One region of the Lysinibacillus sp. ACHW1.5 genome, then DNA from elsewhere that is predicted to be linked to it. Evidence: predicted binding sites of a transcription regulator. Region 1 holds the regulator's gene; the other holds the start of a gene.

Region 1 (11,060 bases):
TCATCAATTTGTGTAACCATGAAGCCTACTTCATCTAAATGTCCTGCTACAACAATTTTAGGACCGTTTTCATCGCCAACTTTTTTAGCAATGACACTACCTAAGTTATCTGTTTCTACAGTATCTGCATATGGTGCAATGTATTTTTTCATGACCTCACGCGGTGCACGTTCATTACCTGCGATACCATTCGCATCTGTTAAATCTTTAAACATTTGTAATGTTGGATCTAGTTGTGTCATCCTTTTGCCTCCTACTTCTTGTATCTATTTTATTATACTTCGTTTACCGAAATATTCCTAGCTTAATCGTCTGAAAATTGGTGTATTTCTTACTTTAATAACCTGAACGCTGCCGATGATAATTTTCTTGATTTTTTTCAAGATAAGCACCCACCACATCCTCAAATGTAAAACCGAGATTATACGCTAGTAACCCATAGTATTGCCAAATAGCTAAATAACGCTCCTCTGTAGGTTGATGAATAAATGCTAAAATAACACTTTGTGTTTCTAAAAAAGTAGCTGTTAAATCTTTGTTTTCTTCTACGAAAGGCCACATTTCAATCGATGTATAGCCCTTTAATAAGCCAAGAGATAAGATAAAATGAATCGAATCTACATATTCTTCTAAAATGACTTCACGTGCTGATGGTCCCTTTGTGCTCCAAAATTTAAAGCAACGTGTTTCATTAGCAAGCTCAGCTAGCTCCACTAGTAAGGCTAAGCCCTTTTCCTGAAACACATCTTGCTGAATATTTTGTGTTTGCTCGATAAAATCATCAAGCTCTTTTTGCATGGTAAACAATTGTTGTAAATTCATTTTTTTCTCCTAAATTTCTAAAAAATTTTTTATAAAAAAGTGAAACTATTTGACCCTTCTAATCGTATAGGAAAGAATAACCTTTCTTCAAGGGGGAAATTTAAACATGTTGCCGTTACTAATTCGACTTGCTGTAATAGCGCTTATTATTTATGTATTTTACAAAGCGATTCGTTATATAACCGATCCTAAACGCAAACTTGATGAAGCCTATGAAAAAGGCCAGTATTATTTCTATGATGACGTTAAAAATGTCCGAAAAAATTTCTTTATTTCCTATAAGGGTGCTCTTTTTGAAGGTGAAAAATACCTAGGCACAACAGAGGATGCATTTGAGGTTGTAACCATTTTCGTCGGTGCGCGCGATGCTGCAACATTACAAGGCTTCAGCAAAAGCGACTTTGAATATTTGCAGCAAGAAATATTATTGAACTATCCAAGCGCCAAAATCAATTGGAAGCAGCCCATTGAACAGCTTATGCGAAACACATCCCCGTCATGAGGATGTGTTTTAATTATTCTCATTTATGTCCAGAGCTGCACAATGATAAAAATTTGTATGGCTGCAAGTAGGGGAAAACCAAATGCAAAACGATTATGACGTGTTTTGTGGCGGAATAAATACATACCCAATACACCCCCAGCTGCCCCTCCTGCTATGGCTAGTGTAAATAATGTACGCTCTGCTATACGCCATTCATGATTCTTTGCTCGTGATTTATCCATCCCCATTAAAATGAGCAATACAATTGATACAATGCTCATATAAGCTAATAATGCTTGTCCCATCTCTTACTCCTTTAAAACCATGATACTATTAATCTAACACAAAAAAGACTGATGGAAAAACCCATCAGTCTTTTTTTTGCACTTGTGATATTTTGCACCTGTGGCTAAGCTTTCGGTGCAGAAATAACGGTTAGCGTTGTCAGCTATTATTTAGCTACTGCTTTTTTAGCAGCGTCTGCTAATTGAGTGAATGCTGTAGCATCAGTTACTGCAAGGTCAGCTAACATTTTACGGTTAACTTCAATACCTGCAACTTTTAAACCGTGCATTAAACGGCTATAAGAAAGACCGTTCATACGAGCAGCTGCGTTGATACGAGTGATCCATAATTTACGGAAATCACGTTTTTTCTGACGACGGTCACGGTATGCATATTGACCTGATTTCATTACTGCTTGGTTAGCAACTTTGTATAATGTATGTTTTGAACCATAGTAACCTTTAGCTAATTTCAATACTTTTTTACGACGTTTGCGCGTCACTGTTCCGCCTTTTACGCGTGGCATATGAATTACCTCCTGCTTTTCATTTAAAAATGAATGTTAGTATTTTTTTGTAGTCAATTATTTCATGTAAACAAGTAAAGATTTGATGCGTTTGAAGTCACCAGATGATACGATGTTTGCTTTACGTAGGTGACGTTTTTGTTTCGTAGATTTGTTTGCGAATAAGTGGCTTCCATAAGCACGGTCGTATTTTAATTTACCTGAACCCGTTTTTTTGAAACGTTTCGCAGCTCCACGGTGAGTTTTCATTTTTGGCATGTCGAATTCCTCCTAAACTGTTCGTCTAATATTATTTCTCGTTCTTTGGTTGAAGAACTAAGAACATGCTTCGGCCTTCCATCTTCGGTTTTTGTTCTACCGTTGATACTTCAGCACAAGCTTCAGCAAAACGATCTAACACACGTTGACCAATCTCTTTGTGTGTGATCGCACGACCTTTGAAACGTAGGCTACATTTTACTTTATCGCCTTTTTCAAGGAATTTAATCGCATTACGTAACTTCGTTTGGAAATCATGCTCATCGATTGTTGGGCTCAAACGAACCTCTTTCATTACGATGACCTTTTGATTCTTACGAATTTCACGGTCTTTCTTTTGCTGTTCAAACTTAAATTTACCATAGTCCATGATACGAGCGACTGGCGGCTTGGCTTGAGGGGCCACAAGGACAAGATCCAAGTTTACACGAGCGGCGATTTCTAGCGCTTCATTACGTGTCTTTACACCAAGCTGGTCACCATTGTGATCGATTAATCGAAGTTCACGTGCGCGAATGCCTTCGTTTACATACATGTCTTTGCTAATAGTAATCCACCTCCAAGTAGTTGTCGCGAATACATGGTTTGGGCAAAGCCTTGCCCGGTTGAACGGTACATCCTCTCGTCATGTCCATAAAAAAAGGACGGACATTTTTGAAGATGTCCGCCCGCTATATGTGCATGCGCAAGTCTACGCAAAACAATTCAACGTGTCATACCTGTTCACAGCCTTTAAAGCGTTGTATCAGGTGAGAAGCGGGCAGCCTCTACTTCAACCACAAACTTTGTATTCATTAACCTTAATTATATTAGCATGTATATGATAAGCTGTCAAATATTTATTTTCTTATCAGTGCTAACATAACCAAAATGAAGCTCTTCTATACAAATGCAAGATTTATTTTATACAGAAACCCTCACTTTGGCAAGCAAGGGTCTCTAGTTAAAGCTTATTTTGTAATTTCTGCTTTAATAGCTGCTAGGAAATCCTCAAAGCTAATTGTTTCGGAATCTTTCGAGCCATAACGTCGAACATTCACGCCATTTGCCTCAACCTCTTTATCCCCGATAACAAGCATATAAGGAATCTTTTTCATTTGTGCCTCACGGATTTTATAGCCTAACTTCTCTTCACGATCATCCATTTCCACACGTAAACCAGCTGCTGTCAGTTGCTCTTCAATTTGCTTTGCATAGTCGAAGTGAGCTTCATTCGATACTGGAATAACTTCAACTTGTACTGGTGCTAACCAAGTTGGGAATGCTCCTTTGTATTCTTCAATTAAGAAGGCAACAAAACGTTCCATTGTTGATACAACACCACGGTGGATAACAACTGGACGATGAGGCTTACCATCTTCCCCAACATAAGTTAGGTCGAAGCGTTCTGGTAATAAGAAGTCTAATTGAACTGTAGATAAAGTCTCTTCTTTACCAATCGCTGTTTTTACTTGAACGTCAAGTTTAGGACCATAGAATGCAGCCTCACCTTCCGCTTCAAAGTAGTCTAAGCCAAGTTCATCCATTGCTTCTTTTAGCATGCTTTGTGCTTTTTCCCACATTGCATCATCATCGAAGTATTTCTCAGTATCTGCTGGGTCGCGATAAGATAAACGGAATGAGTAATCATTAAGATCGAAATCTTTATAAACCTCTAAAATTAACTGTACTACTTTTTGGAATTCCGCTTTAATTTGATCTGGGCGAACAAAAATATGGGCATCATTTAATGTCATCCCACGAACACGTTGTAAGCCTGAAACCGCCCCTGACATTTCGTAACGGTGCATTGTGCCAAGCTCTGCAATACGCAATGGTAGATTACGATATGAATGCATGCTGTTTTTGTACACCATCATATGGTGAGGACAGTTCATTGGACGCATAATTAATGTTTCATTATCCATTTCCATTGGTGGGAAAATTGAATCTTGATAATGATCCCAGTGACCAGAAGTTTGATAAAGCTCTTTAGAACCTAATACTGGTGTATAAACGTGCTTATAGCCAAGTGATAATTCTTTATCGACAATATAACGTTCAATAACACGACGAATTGTTGCACCATTTGGTAACCAAAGTGGTAAACCTTGGCCAACCTTTTGGGAAGTTGTAAACAGTTCTAATTCTTTTCCGATTTTACGGTGATCACGTTCTTTTGCTTCTTCTAGCATTTGAAGGTGGTGTTTTAATTCCTCTTTTTTGAAGAACGCTGTACCATAAATACGTTGTAACATTTTGTTATCAGAGTTCCCTCTCCAGTAAGCACCCGCTAATGATAAAAGCTTGAATTCACGAAGTTTACCCGTAGATGGTACGTGGATACCACGGCAAAGATCAAAAAACTCGCCTTGATAATAAATAGATACTTGCTCATCTGCAGGAATGGCTTCAAGTAATTCTAATTTATACTCATCGCCAATTTCTTCATAAAGGGCTTGTGCTTCAGCACGGCTTACATTTTTGCGTTCCACCTCAAGGTTTTCAGCAATAATTTTCTTCATTTCTTTTTCAATGGCTGGTAGATCTTCAGCAGTGATTGGTGTTGGTGAGTCGATATCATAGTAGAAACCACCTTCAATTACCGGACCAATACCAAGCTTTACATCTGGGAATAGACGTTTAATAGCTTGCGCTGTTAAATGGGCAGTTGAGTGACGTAAAATTTCAAGTGCTGCCTCATCATCTTGTGTAATGATTGCAATAGTTGCATCCTCTTCAATTGGTGTTTTTAAATCCACTAACACACCATTAATTTTACCTGCATACGCTTTTTTACGTAAGCCAGGGCTAATAGATAATGCTACGTCATCCGTTGATGTGCCTTTTGCAAATTCCTTTACAGCGCCATCTGGGAAAGTTAATTTAATCATTTCTGACATAATCTTTGCACTCCTTTGTTTTTGATAAATACATCATGCTTGATGATTGGCTGGAGCAATATTTGTGTGACTCTACGGCTTGGTTTGAGCGGAGTCATTGCTTTTTTAAGCATTTCTCAGTGCAATCGGAGCGGCATCTTCATGCTTCTGAGTATTTTCTTACTCTCTATGAGCAAGTTAACCACTTTCGCGAGCGACTTATCTCCCTATATGAGCGGAGCCACCACTATTTCAATGAAATCTGAGAAAAATAAAAAAAGCTCCGTCCCTCACAAAAGGGACGAAGCGTATGCTCGTGGTTCCACCCTTCTTCCTTCCGACTTACATAAAGTCAGACGAAGCTCAAGGCTAGCTAACGGGCTAGGGACCGGCGAAAGATTATCCCTTTCGCTGCTCAGTAGGTAGTAAATAATGTGCCCATACTAGGAAGTTTTCAGCCGATGACTTCCCTCTCTAAAAGCTGATACACAAAATTCATGTCCTCATCAATGCATATTGATATTAAGTATATGAGTCAGTATACGCTCGATTGTCGAAAAATGCAACTATCAATGTTACATCCGACGATTTTTGCCTCGCATTTCGATCGGCACGGTTAGGGCTTTAATTCGCTCCATAATTCGTCCCGCTTTGACAACCTCAATATCACCTTTTTGTGACTGAGCTAAGTGATGCTCTAATTCTTCATAGTTAAAATTAGACGTAATAAAAGTTGGCAATTGCTCTGCCATCCGATAATGGAAAATAGTCCCCAATATTTCATCACGTGTCCAGGCAGTCATTGTCTCCGCACCTAAATCATCTAGCATTAAGACAGGAGCCTTTTTAATATAATCTATTTTCTCATTCAATGTATTATCGCCAATGGCATTTTTCATTTCTCGTAAAAATTCTGGAACGAAAACTACCACAGAGCGGATTTTAATAGATGCTAATTCATTGGCCAATGCCCCAAGTACAAAGGATTTCCCTACACCAAATTTACCATATAGGTAAAAACCTTTTGCAGGTAATTGACCAGTTTCTTTTGTTATTTTAATAAATTGAGCTGCTTTTTGTGCAATCGCCACACGTGATTCATCATCAATACTTAAATCATGAATTGTTGCTTGTAGCACATCTTTTGGCATATGCATACTTGCAATCATATTCGCAACATCCCGGCGTTCTTCTTCCCTAATCTTTTGCTCACAGCGCACATAGTCCATTTCAATAGAATTCCGTACAACCCTTAATGTCGGGATGAATCCTTTTAAATAGTTTGTACAATGTTCGGTATTATCACACCCACAGCACTCAGTAGATTGACTAATAAACTCATGCAGTTTAGGTAAATTTCGCTCAACATTGTCATAGTTTAATTCATCTGCATGCTGCGCTAAAAATTCCAGCACATGCGGGTGCTCTAAAATTTCACGTCGCATGGCTTCATAGCGTTCTTGGAACGAGGGTACATTAATTGCTCGCTTTAGTGGTCCATTTATAGGTTCGATTACTGCTCACCTTCTTTACTATTCGCTTTTTCCTAGCATCTCTAATATTTTTTGTCGCTCTTTTTCAAAATCTATAGTACTAGAGGTAGATTCCTCTTGATTGTCATTTCGTTTATAGAACCATTCAGGCACTTTTTCTTCACGTTGATATCTTGAACGTCCTTTTGTCTGTTGACTCGTTTTATTGGACGTTTGCGGCTTGTTTTTCCAAGCTGTATATTTATCATGCTCTTGACGTGCAAGTTCCATTGCTTCCTTAGCGGTCTGGACATTTTTTCGTACCCAATGATCAGCAATCGTTTCCACATATTTTTTAGGGAGCTTCATATCTGTTGTTAGCATAACGTATTCTAACAATGCATTAACCACTCCAATTGGCATGCCATGTTGAACGATTAAATTTTCTGCAAGTTGGACTGAGGTTTGTAATGGTTCTTTACCATTATTTATATCTCTTAAAACTTGGACAGGCGCCGTTGTTTCTAAATAGTGTTGAAGTTCCTGATCCTTGGTTTTTTGTCCCGCTTCTGCTACTGGTAGAGGATCGGTGACACGGGCAAGTTTTGGCGGCTCCTTGGATACGGTTAATTTATAAAAATCAGCAGCAGCCTTTCGTAAACGTTCCTGAGAAATGCCTAAATCATCATCTAAAGCAAGTATGACTACTTTTTGCATATCAAGGGCTGTTAAATGATATAAAAATGCCAACTTGGCTATAGCTTCACGCACTTCAAATGTCAACAAATTGGAAGGTACCAATTGCTCTGACAAACCGGCTTGCAATAAATCAAAATCGAATTGCTCCAAATAAAATGGATACACTTTTTGTTTATCCTTAGGACTCGTATCCACTTGTAAATCTGATGGAATATTGGCATGAACAGGCTTGTAGACATCAATAAAAGCACGAGATACATCCTTAAACGCCGTGTCCTTTACAGGTGACATAAAGCGCTGACGTAAGTTGCGATAAGCCTGCTCTCCAATTTTACTAAACAAAAACATCGACAGTAGCGGGTCTTTCATAAAGCTATCTGCATCTAATGGGCGCTGTAGCTCATATAAAAAACTACGCTCACCAGCATTTTCTTTTTTCCATGTACGCAGCAAACCAATAGCTTCTAAAGCAATACGAGCCTCAAACACTTTACCAATTGGTAGCCCTAGCACATTCATTAAATAATAATGTGTCATTTGCTGCTTTGGCATTTGCTCTGCTTCTGCCCATAATGTTAAATAGAGGCTAACTGGCTCTGATCCCGTTAATGGTTGATAAAATAATGTAACTAATTGACGCTCTTGTGTAGAAAATGCATGAGGTAGACGAATGTCGAAAGGATCGCCAGGCTGCAATTCCTTATATAAATGAATCAACGGCATTCATCCTCTCTGTTTGCTATGATTTCTTCTCCGTTTGACGTTGAATAATGTCCTTTATTTCTTCAATAAAGACATTGATATCTTTAAACTGACGGTAGACCGACGCAAAACGCACATAGGCAACCTCATCAATTTTGGCTAAGCGGTCCATGACCATTTCGCCAACATCTTCTGAGCGTACTTCCGAATTTCCAATACGACGAAGATCTTTTTCAATGGACAGAACAAGTTCCTCCAGCACATCAAGTGCCACTGGACGTTTTTCACAAGCACGAATAAGCCCACGAAGCACCTTCTCACGGCTAAACTCTTCTCGTGAACCTTCTTTTTTCACAACGACTAATGGTGTCTCTTCAATTTTTTCAAACGTTGTAAAACGGAAGCCACATGACTCACATTCACGACGTCTACGAATTTCTTTATTATCATCTACTGGCCTCGAATCCACAACACGCGTTCCGTTAAATTGGCAAGATGGACATCTCATATAATTACTCTCCTGGTTTACAACAATTTAATATATCTATTATAACAAATTTCCTACATGTAAGAAAAGTGCATTCACGTTTGTGAGCTCATGATAAATCTAAAGCACCTGAAGTACAAGAAAAGTTTCTGTAAAAAAAGAGCACATTGAAACCTTTTCGATTTCAATGTGCTCTCTATAGAAATTATTACGCGTTTACCGTTTCTAAAGCATTTGCCACTTTTTTTACAAGGTCAACAACGCGTGCAGAGTAGCCCCACTCGTTATCATACCAAGCAAGTACTTTTACTTTGCGGTTGCCTAACACCATTGTAGAAAGTCCATCAACTGTTGAAGAATAAGTTGTTGTATTGTAATCAGAAGATACTAATGGCTCAACAGAGAAATTAAGGATACCCTTCATTGGACCTTCTGTTGCCGCTTTTACAAATGCTGCATTGACTGCATCAACTGTTACATCTGTATTTAAATCTACTACAAGATCAACTAAAGATACGTTTGGTGTTGGAACACGAAGTGCCATACCATGAATTTTACCTTCTAATTCAGGTAAAACTAATTTTAATGCTTTCGCTGCACCTGTAGATGTTGGGATAATGGATTGGGCGCATCCACGTGCACGACGTAAATCTTTATGCGGATTGTCTAAGTTCTTTTGGTCATTTGTATAAGCATGAACTGTTGTCATTAAACCATTCTCAATACCAAATGTGTCATTCAATACTTTTGCTACTGGCGCTAAGCAGTTTGTTGTACAAGAAGCATTTGAAATAACATCATGTTTAGCAATATCCAATTTGTCATCATTTACACCTAAAACAATTGTTACATCTTCGTTTTTACCCGGTGCTGTTAAGATTACTTTTTTCGCGCCAGCTGCTAAGTGCATAGCTGCTTTATCACGCTCATTAAATTTTCCTGTAGCTTCAATAACGATATCTACACCCATTGTAGACCAAGGTAATTTTAAAGGATCACGTTCACTAATAATTTGAACACGTTTACCATTTACAACTAAAGCATCGCCTGCTGGTTCTACCGTACCTTCAAATGTTCCGTGATTTGTGTCATACTTAATCAAATGTGCTAACGTTTCTGCAGGATAGCTTGCGTTAATTGCAACGATGTTTAAATCTTGTTGTACGATAGCCTGGCGGAAAACCATACGTCCGATACGCCCGAAACCATTAATAGCAATTGATACTGTCATTTATAATATCCTCCTGTGAGTACATACTCAGATTAATTAATTATATACTTTATGGTGATTAGTATAACACAATTTTAAAAAAGATGAACATTATATATTGAGAATATAAAAGTTCTTATTTTCTGAAAAATTATTCTTTATTATGGCGTTTCCCCATAAAAAAATGCGTAGCAAGATCGGCTTGCTACGCATCATAGAAGAACTCATTAAATAACATCCCAATAATGCAGGATTTTTTTTAATTGTTCTGCTGTACTTTCTATATTTTCGTTATTATAAATGACCGCATGTGCACCCTTTTCTTTGACAGACATCGGCAGTTGAGAGTGCATACGTGCCAATGCATCTTCTTTAGTTAAATTATTTCGTTCCATTAAACGTCGAAGCTGAACTTCTTCACTGACCGATACCACAATGATACGTTCCACAAAATGTTGAAGCTTACTCTCAAATAACAAAGGAATGTCCATCACAACATGTTCATGTCCTGCTTCTAAATAGGCATCACGCTGACGTAACATTTCTTTTCTGATTGCTGGATGCATGATATCATTTAACGTTTTGCGTTTGGCAGGCTCATGGAATATGATATCACCCAGCATAGTTCGATTTAAATTGCCGTCCTCAAGCAAGATAGCTTGTCCAAAACTTTCAGCAATCAAAGCTAATGTCTCTGTTCCAGGTTCTACGACATCTCGTGCTACGACATCTGCATCAACAATCGGTAAACCCAGTTCGCTCATCATTTTAGCTACTGTACTTTTTCCACTTGCAATACTTCCTGTAAGTCCGATAATCATTGCTAAATCCCCTTTAATGTTGACAATTTGGGCAATAGACAGAGGTGCGCCCTCCAATTGTCATTTGACTTGTTGCCGTTTCACATGCTGGACATACCTTTTTCCCATACATTTTTAATCGATTCTGCATACTCCCTGCTTCCCCATTAATATTCCGATAATCAGAAATAGTTGAACCACCCGCTTCAATGCTTTGACGTAGGACGGCAACAATCTCCTCAAATAATGCTCGCTTCCGCTTTTCACTAATGCGGCTCATTTTGCGTGCAGGGTGAATTTTCTGAGCAAACAATGCCTCTGTTGCATAAATATTGCCACAGCCCGAAATGACTTGCCCATCCATAATTACTTCTTTTACAGCTTTATTTTCATATTTCGGTAGCTTAGATTTTGTTATAAAAAATTCACATGCATGCTCATCAAATGGCTCTGG
Region 2 (11,060 bases), 510 kb from region 1:
TAATAAATGTGAGTTACGGATACCAGTCGCTAAAATTTGCTCTTTGATATGAGCAGGCATTTTTTGCATAAAGCCTGTCTCTGTAAAGGCTTTACGTAAACGTGCTGTTTCTTCGTCTGTAGCACCTACTAAGAACGGGAAGCTACCACGCTCTTTCGCAAGCTCTGTAGACGCCTCATACGCAGTTTCAGCGATTGTTTTAAAGATATCATCGACTAACGCATTCCCTGCTTCTGAACCGTATTCTTTTTCACAGTAAATCAGCAAATCGGCTAAGCCCATAACGCCTAATCCAACACGACGTTCACCAAGAGCTTGTACACGGTTTTCTTCTAAGAAGTAAGGTGTCGCATCAATCACATTATCCTGCATACGAACACCAACACGAACTGTTTCACGTAGTGCTTCGTAATCAACTGATTGATTTTCTTTATTCGCAAACTGTGCTAAATTCACAGCAGCTAAGTTACACACAGAATATGGTGCAAGTGGTTGCTCGCCACATGGGTTCGTCGCTACAACACTTTGACCGTATGCCTTTGCATTTGTCATGTCATTGGCGTTGTCAATGAAGAAAATACCTGGCTCTGCTGAGTATGTTGCACATACATTAATTAAATTCCATAACTCTTTTGCTTTAATTGTACGGTATGTGCGGACTTTATAGCCCATTTTCTCCCATTCACGAACATCACCAACTTCATGCCATTTCGTGTTGTAAACGCTCATTTCTTCCTTTGTATATTCTTCAACAGCTGGGAAACGAAGCTCGAAGTCAGCATCTTTTTCAACTGCTTCCATAAATTCTTTTGTTAATGTCACAGAAATGTTGGCACCTGTTAAAAACTCTGGGTTATGAACAGTGTACGTGCCACCATCACGTAATTTATTTTCAGCCTCACGAATGATCGCTGTATCAAATCCACCTAAGCCTTCAATGTTTTTATAATTCACGATGCCTTGATACATCGCTTCTTCTTGCATAGAAAGTGGCTTGAAGTTTAATTTTTCTTTGGCTAGACGGATGATTGTTTCATCCGTTGTATTTTCGATCAGGTAACGCAGAATACGTGGATTTTGCATTTTGGAAATAATAAACTCCACAATATCTGGATGCCAATCTGCTAGCATAATCATTTGTGCGCCACGACGTGATCCACCTTGCTCCACAAGATGTGTCAATTTAGCAATGTCATCTAACCAGGATACAGAACCAGATGATTTACCGTTTACACCACGAGCTAATGTGTTACGTGGGCGTAATGTTGAACCATTTGTTCCAACACCTCCACCGCGGCTCATAATCTCCATAACTTGCTTACGGTGATCACTGATACCTTCACGAGAGTCAGCGACAAATGGCATCACGTAACAGTTAAAGAAGGTTACATCAGTTTCAGATCCAGCTCCATAAATCACTCGTCCAGCTGGAATGAATTTCAAGGATACTAATTGCTCATAAAATTTTTCAAACCATTCTTGGCGTTTTTCTGGTGTTTTTTCAACAGCGGCAAGGCCCGTTGCATTTCGTTTTGCAATTTGTTCATAATATATCTCAAGAGGCTTTTCTAGCACGTCAATTGAACGCGTAATCACACCCGTTTCTTGCTCTTGCGGATCGTCTAATGCGCTACGATAATCTTCTTCAATCAAAATCTCTGCTGTTTTTGTAGACATATCCAATTTTTGAATTGTCCCTAAACCACGTGCAGGAAATTTCGGATCAGCTTTTACCGTTAATACAACAAAGTCGCCGGCTTTCAATGTTTTCTTTTCTGTGTCTTTAAACGAATAGCGATCGATCATGACAAGTCTCGATACACCTTTGTGTGTAATATGCATATCAGATGTTACGGGGTGTACCTGCGGGAATTGTTCAATATCTTTGTTTAACTGTTCAAATTGATTGTTTACTTCGGGTTGATGATTTGTGAGTACCATCGTTTTGCCTCCCTTATTTTCTTCATTACAAAATAAATACACAATATCTCGTGTTGTTAAACACTACATATTGTGTATATGTCTTTAAAAAAGATACTATATATAGTTTTTTAATTCAACTCTTGCTTTTTTTAATAGATTCAGAACTACTTGTTATGACTAGGATTGAACGTTAAAAAATATTTTTTTCATACCATTTTTTACTTTTTAAAGTTCCACTCATCTGAAGCATATTTTTTTTCTTCTAAAGCTTGGACATATTCTAATTGCTCCTCAGAAAGTGTAAATGGTTTTAATTCAATTTGCAACGATTTTGCAAAACCATCTCTAAAAGCTGTCACACATTGTTCAACTGTCACTGGCTCTTTTACAAGACTGTTGATGGCAACAGCCTTTTCTGGTAGCTTTCTACGCATACGATTCTTCGCTTCTTCACTGGAGAAATTAAATACGGATAATAATTTCTCTTGATCCAAATCTAATAAAATGGCGCCATGCTGTAAAATGACACCCTTTTGACGTGTTTGAGCACTTCCAGCTATTTTTTTCCCTTCTACGACAAGTTCATACCAACTTGGTGCATCAAAGCAAACAGCACTTTTTGGACTCTTCAGGTCCGCTCTTTTCTCCTCTGTATCAGGTACACTAAAATAGGCATCCATACCCAGGTTATGGAAACCTTGCAAAATTCCCTCACTTAACACACGATATGCCTCTGTCACAGATTCTGGCATATTCGGATAGCTTTCCGTCACAATGACACTATAAGTTAGCTCATGTTCATGTAGGACAGCTCGTCCACCAGTTGGTCGACGTACAAAACCTAAGCCTTGTTCACGCACAGCATCTAAATTAATATCTCTTTTAGCTTGTTGAAAATAACCAATGGATAATGTCGCAGGCTCCCACTCGTAGAAACGAATTACTGGTGGAATTAACCCCTCACTATGCCAATCAAGTAATGCTTCATCTAGTGCCATATTAAAAGAAGGACTACATTTCCCTGAATTTAAAAAATACCAAGTTGTCATATGCTCATCTCCTACAAATATAAAATGATCCATCAGGCCCCACCTGTGGGTCAACTTTAACGAATAGTATACTACAGTTCAAATTGCGAACGATTGCTTGTGTAACGAAAAAAGCGATTTCGCTATAACCTAGTTAATTTTATCAAACTCATTGGACTATCGCTAGCGCATCTTTTATAATAATAGAGAAGATAGAAAGGGGTAAGAAAATCTTGGACATACTTATCACAATCGGTGTCGTTTTAGTAGTCACAATTGCATATATCGGAATTAATGCACTACGACTCAAAAAAGCCGTAACCAACCTAACACAAGAGCAATTCATAGAAGGCTATCGTAAAGCCCAGCTGATCGATGTTCGTGAGCAAAAAGAATTTGATGCTGGTCATATTCTTGGTGCACGAAATGTTCCTTCGACAACACTACGTCAACGTTATAAAGAAATTCGCCCAGATTTACCAGTATATCTATACTGTCAAAATACAGGCCGTAGCTCACGTGCTGCACTATTTCTTAAAAAACGTGGGTACAACCAAATTTACCAACTTCAAGGTGGTTTCAAAACTTGGACAGGTAAAATAAAAGCAAAAAAATATTAATGCTCTCATCAGAAAAAGTCGTCTCAAAGTACTATGAGACGACTTCTTTTTTAAAAAATTCAGAGTTTCTACTATATTATATCTATTTCAAATGATGCTGTACGAGCTTCATGTCATTAAAATAAAAAAGTAAAGCAACAAAACGCATTATAATCCCCTTTTTGATACAAAGTCTACTTTGAACGAGTTCGCTACTTGAGTCGGGTCCTCATAAAAATGAGCGCTTCGTCCACTTTTTTGAGCGTCCTTTTCATTTGTTTGAGCACTTCCACACTCTTTTGGAGCGGTTTTCACTTATGTTTGAGCACTTCGACAGCTATGTTGAGCAATCTTCCAATAATCCATCTCATATTAAAAACCCCTTCACGAAACACTTTGTATGACCAAAAATACTATTTTTCGTTAGAGATATGCCTGTTACGAACCCCATTCTTCTATTTTTCTGAAAATAGTCAAAATTTATTGTTGAATAATTTTAGAAGCACTGTTAGGATGTATAATATCTTACAATAATAATTGATTATCAAGTTAATAAGCTATGAATGCTATGGATCAAACTATAGCAGGAGCAGTTCTGGAGAGAGCGCACATTGCGTCGCCGAAGGGTTCACTATCTCAGGCAAAAGGACAGAGGAATAATACAGCTTTTATAAGCGATGCTACATAAAATATTTAACCTATTTCATGTAGACATCTGCGAGTAAATGATATTTGTTATTCTGACGTTTTTCCGAGACTAGTGTCACAACTAGTCTCTTTTTATTTTTCCAGTCATAGTTTTTTATGCATCTTTGAGGGGGATTAACGTGGAACAGCAACAATTAAAACGAGATTTAAAAAATCGCCATGTGCAGCTTATTGCCATTGGCGGAACAATTGGGACTGGTTTATTTTTAGGCTCTGGAAAAGCCATTGCCTTAGCAGGGCCTTCGATCATCCTAGCCTACTTAATTGTGGGGACAGCGCTATTTTTTGTGATGCGTGCCTTAGGTGAATTGTTACTATCCAACGCAGGCTACACTTCATTTACGGATTTTGCATCCGAGTACATAGGGCCTTGGGCAGGTTATGTAACAGGTTGGACATACTGGTTCTGTTGGATTATGACCGCAATGGCAGACATTATTGCGGTGGGGGTTTATACACAATATTGGTTTGATCTCCCACAATGGGTGCCAGCCATTGGTTGCCTTGTATTGTTATTACTACTAAATCTATTAACCGTTAAGCTTTTTGGTGAGCTAGAATTTTGGTTCGCTATTATTAAAGTTATTACGATTGTCGCACTTATTATTATTGGTCTTATTATGTTAGTAACTGGCTTTCAAACTAGCTCAGGGACCGTATCAGTTGAAAATCTGTGGGCACATGGAGGCATGTTCCCAAATGGTATATACGGCTTTTTAATGGCCTTCCAAATGGTAGTCTTTGCATTTGTTGGAGTGGAATTAGTGGGGGTTTCAGCAGCTGAAACCGCAGATCCTCAAAAAAATATTCCTTCTGCCATTAATAAAATTCCATTTCGCATTTTGCTTTTCTATGTAGGGGCATTATTTGTCATTTTATGTATTAACCCATGGTATGAAATGTCTGCTTCAAGCAGTCCCTTTGTCCAAGTGTTTACATTAGCAGGTATCCCGATTGCTGCTGGTATTATAAATTTTGTTGTGCTTACTTCAGCGGCTTCAGCAGGTAACAGTGGGTTATTCTCCACAAGTCGGATGCTCTATAATCTTGGTAACAATAAACAGGCATCTCCAGCATTCGCAAAACTCAACAGAAACAGTGTGCCAAGTAATGCTCTCGTTATTTCTGCTATTGTTGTATCAGTTGGTGCTCTGTTAAGTAAGTTGATGCCAGAGAATGCCTTTAGTGTTGTGACGACAATCAGTGCAATTTGTTTTATATGGGTGTGGAGCATTATCATCATTTCTCACATCATCTACAAACGAAAAAAACGTGCTTTACATGAAGCTTCCATCTTCAAAGCACCACTGACTCCTTTTATCAACTACGTCGTGCTTGCGTTTTTCGCCTTTTTATTAATGGTGATGTTTATTTCTGAGGCTACGCGTACAGCACTGCTGTTAACACCAATTTGGTTTATCGCTTTATTTATTATTTATAAAATGAAAAAAAGATGACTTCAGACTAAGCGCTGAAATCATCTTCACTTATTAAAAAATAGTCATATCCCATTCTGTTGCTAGCTGTTTCAGCAACTGTACACCTGCCACACTGTTTCCTATTGGATCAATCGCTGGTCCGTAAATTCCGATACCACAGCCAGTAGGAAACGGCGAGTGCAGGCCTGCATGTCCTGGAACAGCCGCAAGAATCGCACCTGATACACCACTTTTGGCAGGGAGGCCAATAAATGCCGCAAACTTCCCTGAGGCATTGTACATACCACACGTTACCATTAAAGCCTTCGCTAATTTTGCCACTTGTTTTGGGAATAGCTGTTTCTTTAACAGTGGGTGATAGCCATCATTCGCAATAACTAGGCCAATCATGGCTAAATCTGATACATTGACTTCAATTGCACATTGCTTCAAATAAACCTCAAGTGCCGCCTCTACTGGACAATCTAAAAACCCTGAATCCATTAAGTAATAGGCCAATGCTCGATTACGATTAGCCGTTTGCCACTCTGACTGGAATACTTCTTCATTGATACTCAATTGCTTGCCGATGATTTGTTCTAAAAATTGTAGAATCTTTGTGACCTTCTCTTGCGGAGAATGACCAGCCAACATGGAGGATACCGTAATAGCCCCAGCATTAATCATCGGGTTAAAGGGTTTACCTGGCTGATGACTTTCTAAGCGAATAATTGAGTTAAAGGTATCTCCTGTTGGTTCAACATCTACTCTTTCTAAAACATATGGTAAGCCTCGATCCATACAGGCTAAAATAAAGGTAATAACCTTGGAAACGCTTTGAAGGGTAAATAGTTCTTCGGTATCTCCCGCTTTGATTTCGTGGCCTTCAGTCCCCACAATCGCCACAGCTAATTGATTAGGATCTTTTTTGGCTAAAGCAGGGATATAATTAGCACATTGCCCTTCTTTGGTAGCTGCACGATACTGTGATACCCACTGTGCTAGAAGATGATGCTGATGATTGGGTTGTGTTGACATGTCGCGTTCTCCTTTCAAAATGAGGCAAAAACAGAGCCTTCATAGTTCTCCTATGAAGACTCTATCCTGTTAGCGCTTAGGTGGCTGTGTTCCCTCTGGAATTAAAGATTGATATGTTTCACCATCTAGACGTTCTTGCCATTCCTTTTTCGCTTTTTCAATGTATAGAGGATTATCTAGCAACGCTAAGGCTGTACAAGCCATAATTTTAGCAGCCTGTAGCATTCCTTTATGCGCTATTGGGGTCACTCCCTGAGACACTACCTGCCATGTATGTAATGGTGTCCCTAATGCCATGCATACAGTTGTACACTGTACGGTTGGTACGTTCCAGCTAACATCGCCAACATCTGTAGAGCCACCCATAATAAATTCAGGTAGCATGCCTGGAACATGATCAGCAATCACTTTGCCTTGTAATTGCTTGGCATCTTCTCTGCGTAAGCCCACTAATGAAGCTGCTTGTACTTCTGGTGTAAACGTATTGAAAATTGCCTGCGCATACTGTTCATCCTCTATTGTATAGTCTGGCATACCAATTTCAAGTATTTGTTGATACATCACATCATAAAGTGTTTTATTTGTAATAAGATTTGATGCAGCACCTTCAAACTCAATGTCCACTGACGTCCCTGTCATCATTGTGGCACCCTTTGCAATGTTCTCAACGCGCTGATAAATTTCCTGCACTTGCTGCTTTTTAGGTGCCCTAACTAGATACGTTACCTCTGCATATGGTTGAACGACATTTGGCGAAGTTCCGCCAGAATTAGTAATGGCATAATGCACACGTGCTTCTGGAATGATGTGTTCTCGTAAGTAGTTTACCCCAACATTCATAAGCTCAACAGCATCTAAAGCACTTCGTCCAAGATGTGGTGCAGCTGCGGCATGAGCACTTTTGCCCGTAAACTTAAACGTTGCGGCATAGTTTGCTAGAGAACTACACGTCATCACAGTCGAAAACGTACCTGGATGCCAAGAGATCGCGATATCAACATCATCAAAAAGGCCAGCCTTTGCCATATAAGCTTTACCAGATCCATTCTCCTCTGCAGGGCAACTGTAAAAACGGATTGTTGCTGACTGATGATTTTGCTCTAAATAATCCTTTACAGCAACAGCAGCTGCGAATGCGCCAGTACCTAATAAATTATGACCACAGCCATGTCCGCTTCCACCATCAACAAGAGGCTCATGTTGTGTCGCCCCACCTTTTTGACTCAAGCCTGGAAGCGCATCATATTCACCTAAAAAGGCAATGACAGGCTGACCAGAACCATACGTTCCAACAAGCGCTGTTTCAAGAGCAGCAACACCGACTTCTGTTTGAAAACCCTCTTTTTCTAGTGCCTGTTTCATATATTCCATCGATTTCTTTTCTTGAAAATGAAGCTCGGGCACAGCCCAAATCGCATCGCTTAATGCTACTGTAGCTTGCTGTTTTGCTTCAATTAATGTTGAAATTTTTTCATGATAACTCATATTTGTCCCTCCAAATTCATTATGCTTTTAATAATGTTCCTTTTTGGTCGTTTAATGTGACAAGCGATACAATACAGATAAGCGCAAAGCCAATTAACATCCAAAAGGCTGCATCAAAGGAGCCATTAAAGGCATCAACCATAAATCCAATTGCCATCGGTGTAACAAACCCTGCTAATTGTCCCCCTGTATTGGCAATCCCCATTGCAGAACCTGTGATAGAGGAAGGTAATTTCTTGAGCACAATAACAGGTAGTAATGTAATGACAAACGCAATAAAGATCGAAACGACTGTTTGGTAACCAATAAATAACGTCACTGTTTTGGCAGTAAACATTAAATACAATAAAAGACCAATGACTGCGCAGGAAATAGAGCCTAACACTTTCTCCATACCTTTTGGTAGCTTATCAATGATATAGCCACTACCATATACACCAATTATCGTTGTAATAGCTGGTATTGTTTGCGCCCAACCAATGGACATTAAATCCAAGCCTCGATTTTTTTGAAGATATGTTGGAATCCAAGAAACTAATCCCCAGTTCACTGCATAAATACAAAAATAAGCAATGATTAAATTCCACATTAGGGGTGTTTTCAATAACTCTTTAAAATTCACTTTGTTCGTAGTATTTTCTGTTCCAGCAGTAGCTGCCTCATCTTGCGGGAGTTGAATGTATTTCCAATATAAAAAGGCAATTATGGCCCCAATTGCTCCAATGATGATAAACATCATGCGCCAGCCAATCGTTCCTAATAGATAAGCAGCTAGCAAAGGGACGATGAGTGAAACAATGCCACCAGAAGTAAGCATGATGGACATCGCTCTACCTCTTTCCTCTTTTGGGAAAATCGTAGCAATAATTTTAGAGCTTGATGGCTGAAAACCACCCTCACCAATACCAAATAAAAAACGAATTACAATCATCGCTGTTAAAGACCAAGCAATAGCTGTTAGGCCCGTAAAAATAGACCACATGATAACAGCCATCAATAAAACTCGTTTTGCGCCAAACTTATCGGCAAGCCAGCCACCCGGTATTTGCATAATGGCATAGCCTAAAAAGAAAGCGCTTAAAATAATACCCGTTGAAGATGCATCCAGTTGCAAATCTCCTGTAATCGAAACCACTGCATAGTTCATAATATAGCGATCTAAATTCCCTAAAGACCAGCCTAAAAATAAAAGTGCAAGGATGACATTTCTAGATTTCTTCGTTATTTCATTTGTTGTCATACATATCCCTCCCATATATAGAAATCCTCTCTTTATTGCCACGACTATTCTTGAATATGCTTGCCCCCTTGTCCGTAAATCCCCTTTTATATACCGACATTTTCGTTATATATTCGTATAATAATCAAAGTTCAATAAAAAGACAATATTTTTTTGAAAATTTCTAATAGATAATCGTCTTCGTAAATCCATATTATGTACCTAAATAACCGCTGAATTTAGTGATTTATCAGTATTTAAGGCTTCAAAAAGCATAAAAAAATGTCCCACACCATTTATTGGTTTGGGACATTTTTGTTTTTAGACAAGTTGATACATTTTAATAGGTCTGCCTCGAGTATGCTGTAATTCTTCTCCACAAATTCTCGCTAAATCTACATTACATAAATCTGCTACGATTCGTTGGGCATTTCTCTCGCTCATTTGCAGTTGTGTCGCTAAATCCTTTGTCGTAAAATGCTTCCAATGCATTTTTTGTACAAGTGCATGGATTTTCATATAGGTTTTAATACTAATATTCCCTTTTTTTAGTTTTTCTAAAATATAAGGGTCTTCTGCTCGGTAGGAATAGGATAGCTCTTCTACATGCCCTACCGATTCAATAATGGTGCCATCATCCTGTATCATCACGATGTCAATAGCCTCGTTTTCCTTCGTCTGTCTTAGTCCTCGGTGAGCATGTAACTCAGCATTGAACACTGTTTGAGCAAAGCCAATGCCTGCTGTCACCTTTGTCTCCATTTCAATCGACAACTGATACATTTTTTCCTGTAAAAATCGTATTTGCCCTTCAATCGCACCTCTTGTACTAAAGATCGTATATTTACCATTCCCCTCTTCAATAAGAGAGCCATCAATCTGTTCACAGAGCTGTAGTAGATTTTCCTTCGTGCGCAATTCTAAATATTGAATACGATAGCCTTGCTTCATGCGCTCTTTTAATGAATCGAAGTCCTTAATTTCAAGCATGACTGCACCAATTTGTGTCTCTTTATAATAGGACGTTTTGATCTTCTCTGTAAAAAGTTGAACTGTATGATAAATTTCTGTTTTTGTTGGGGAAACCCAATAAGATGGCACACCACGTTTCTTCAGCTCTTCATCAACAGAGGGATAACAAGTAATCGCAAAATCAATTTTGCCCGCCTGCCAAAGGCTATAGTGGAAATCAAATAGCTCTTGTGGATCAATAGCGACATCAAATTCCTTTAGATACATATGGTGGACATTATGCTGAATCTCTGCAAGACTTTCTGAAGCCATTTGAGAAGGCGAAGGAATAATATCGATACTAACATTTTCTATAAACTTTTTTTGCTGATAGGATTGTTCTAAAAAACCCCGATAAATAGCCGCTTCGGAAAAAATAATATGGGTCAATTTATCTTGGGATACATTCGTTTGGCGGGCAAGTTTATAAGGGATGTAACCAGAAAACAACCAGAAATCGACAGCCTGATTATGTGTCTCCACAAGATGCTTTGTTTCCGTCGCCACTTCATATATATACGGAATAAATTCCATATCCTGTTCGATTTCTCGTGCTAAGGCAATAATTCTTTCAACGGATTGAATGGGACCAACAACACCTATTTTATACATCTTTTGTTCCTACCTTCTT

The links. Region 1 encodes NrdR, which represses ribonucleotide reductase genes. Its sites were predicted from a motif close to AACACNATATATNGTGTT; they were not measured.
Region 2: L6W14_RS14090 (vitamin B12-dependent ribonucleotide reductase) is a predicted target of NrdR. The motif match lies at 2,001-2,018, and genes of this name have one in related genera.

The regions. Positions count from the first base shown of each region.
Region 1 is NZ_CP091777.1:3,329,799-3,340,858, forward strand. It holds gene L6W14_RS16680 (M42 family metallopeptidase) at 1-242, opposite strand, end outside; gene L6W14_RS16685 (dUTP diphosphatase) at 337-822, opposite strand; gene L6W14_RS16690 (hypothetical protein) at 929-1,324, shown strand; gene L6W14_RS16695 (DUF1294 domain-containing protein) at 1,348-1,611, opposite strand; gene rplT (50S ribosomal protein L20) at 1,758-2,117, opposite strand; gene rpmI (50S ribosomal protein L35) at 2,175-2,375, opposite strand; gene infC (translation initiation factor IF-3) at 2,407-2,910, opposite strand; ribosomal protein L20 leader region at 3,006-3,154, opposite strand; gene thrS (threonine--tRNA ligase) at 3,326-5,257, opposite strand; gene dnaI (primosomal protein DnaI) at 5,812-6,741, opposite strand; gene L6W14_RS16725 (replication initiation and membrane attachment family protein) at 6,769-8,130, opposite strand; gene nrdR (transcriptional regulator NrdR) at 8,147-8,617, opposite strand; gene L6W14_RS16735 (glyceraldehyde-3-phosphate dehydrogenase) at 8,805-9,827, opposite strand; gene coaE (dephospho-CoA kinase) at 10,034-10,627, opposite strand; gene mutM (bifunctional DNA-formamidopyrimidine glycosylase/DNA-(apurinic or apyrimidinic site) lyase) at 10,641-11,060, opposite strand, start outside.
Region 2 is NZ_CP091777.1:2,821,176-2,832,235, forward strand. It holds gene L6W14_RS14090 (vitamin B12-dependent ribonucleotide reductase) at 1-1,941, opposite strand, end outside; gene L6W14_RS14095 (lipoate--protein ligase family protein) at 2,142-2,921, opposite strand; gene L6W14_RS14100 (rhodanese-like domain-containing protein) at 3,185-3,571, shown strand; glycine riboswitch at 4,136-4,212, shown strand; gene L6W14_RS14105 (amino acid permease) at 4,378-5,715, shown strand; gene L6W14_RS14110 (glutaminase) at 5,749-6,714, opposite strand; gene L6W14_RS14115 (M20 family metallopeptidase) at 6,784-8,199, opposite strand; gene L6W14_RS14120 (MFS transporter) at 8,219-9,439, opposite strand; gene L6W14_RS14125 (hypothetical protein) at 9,740-11,041, opposite strand.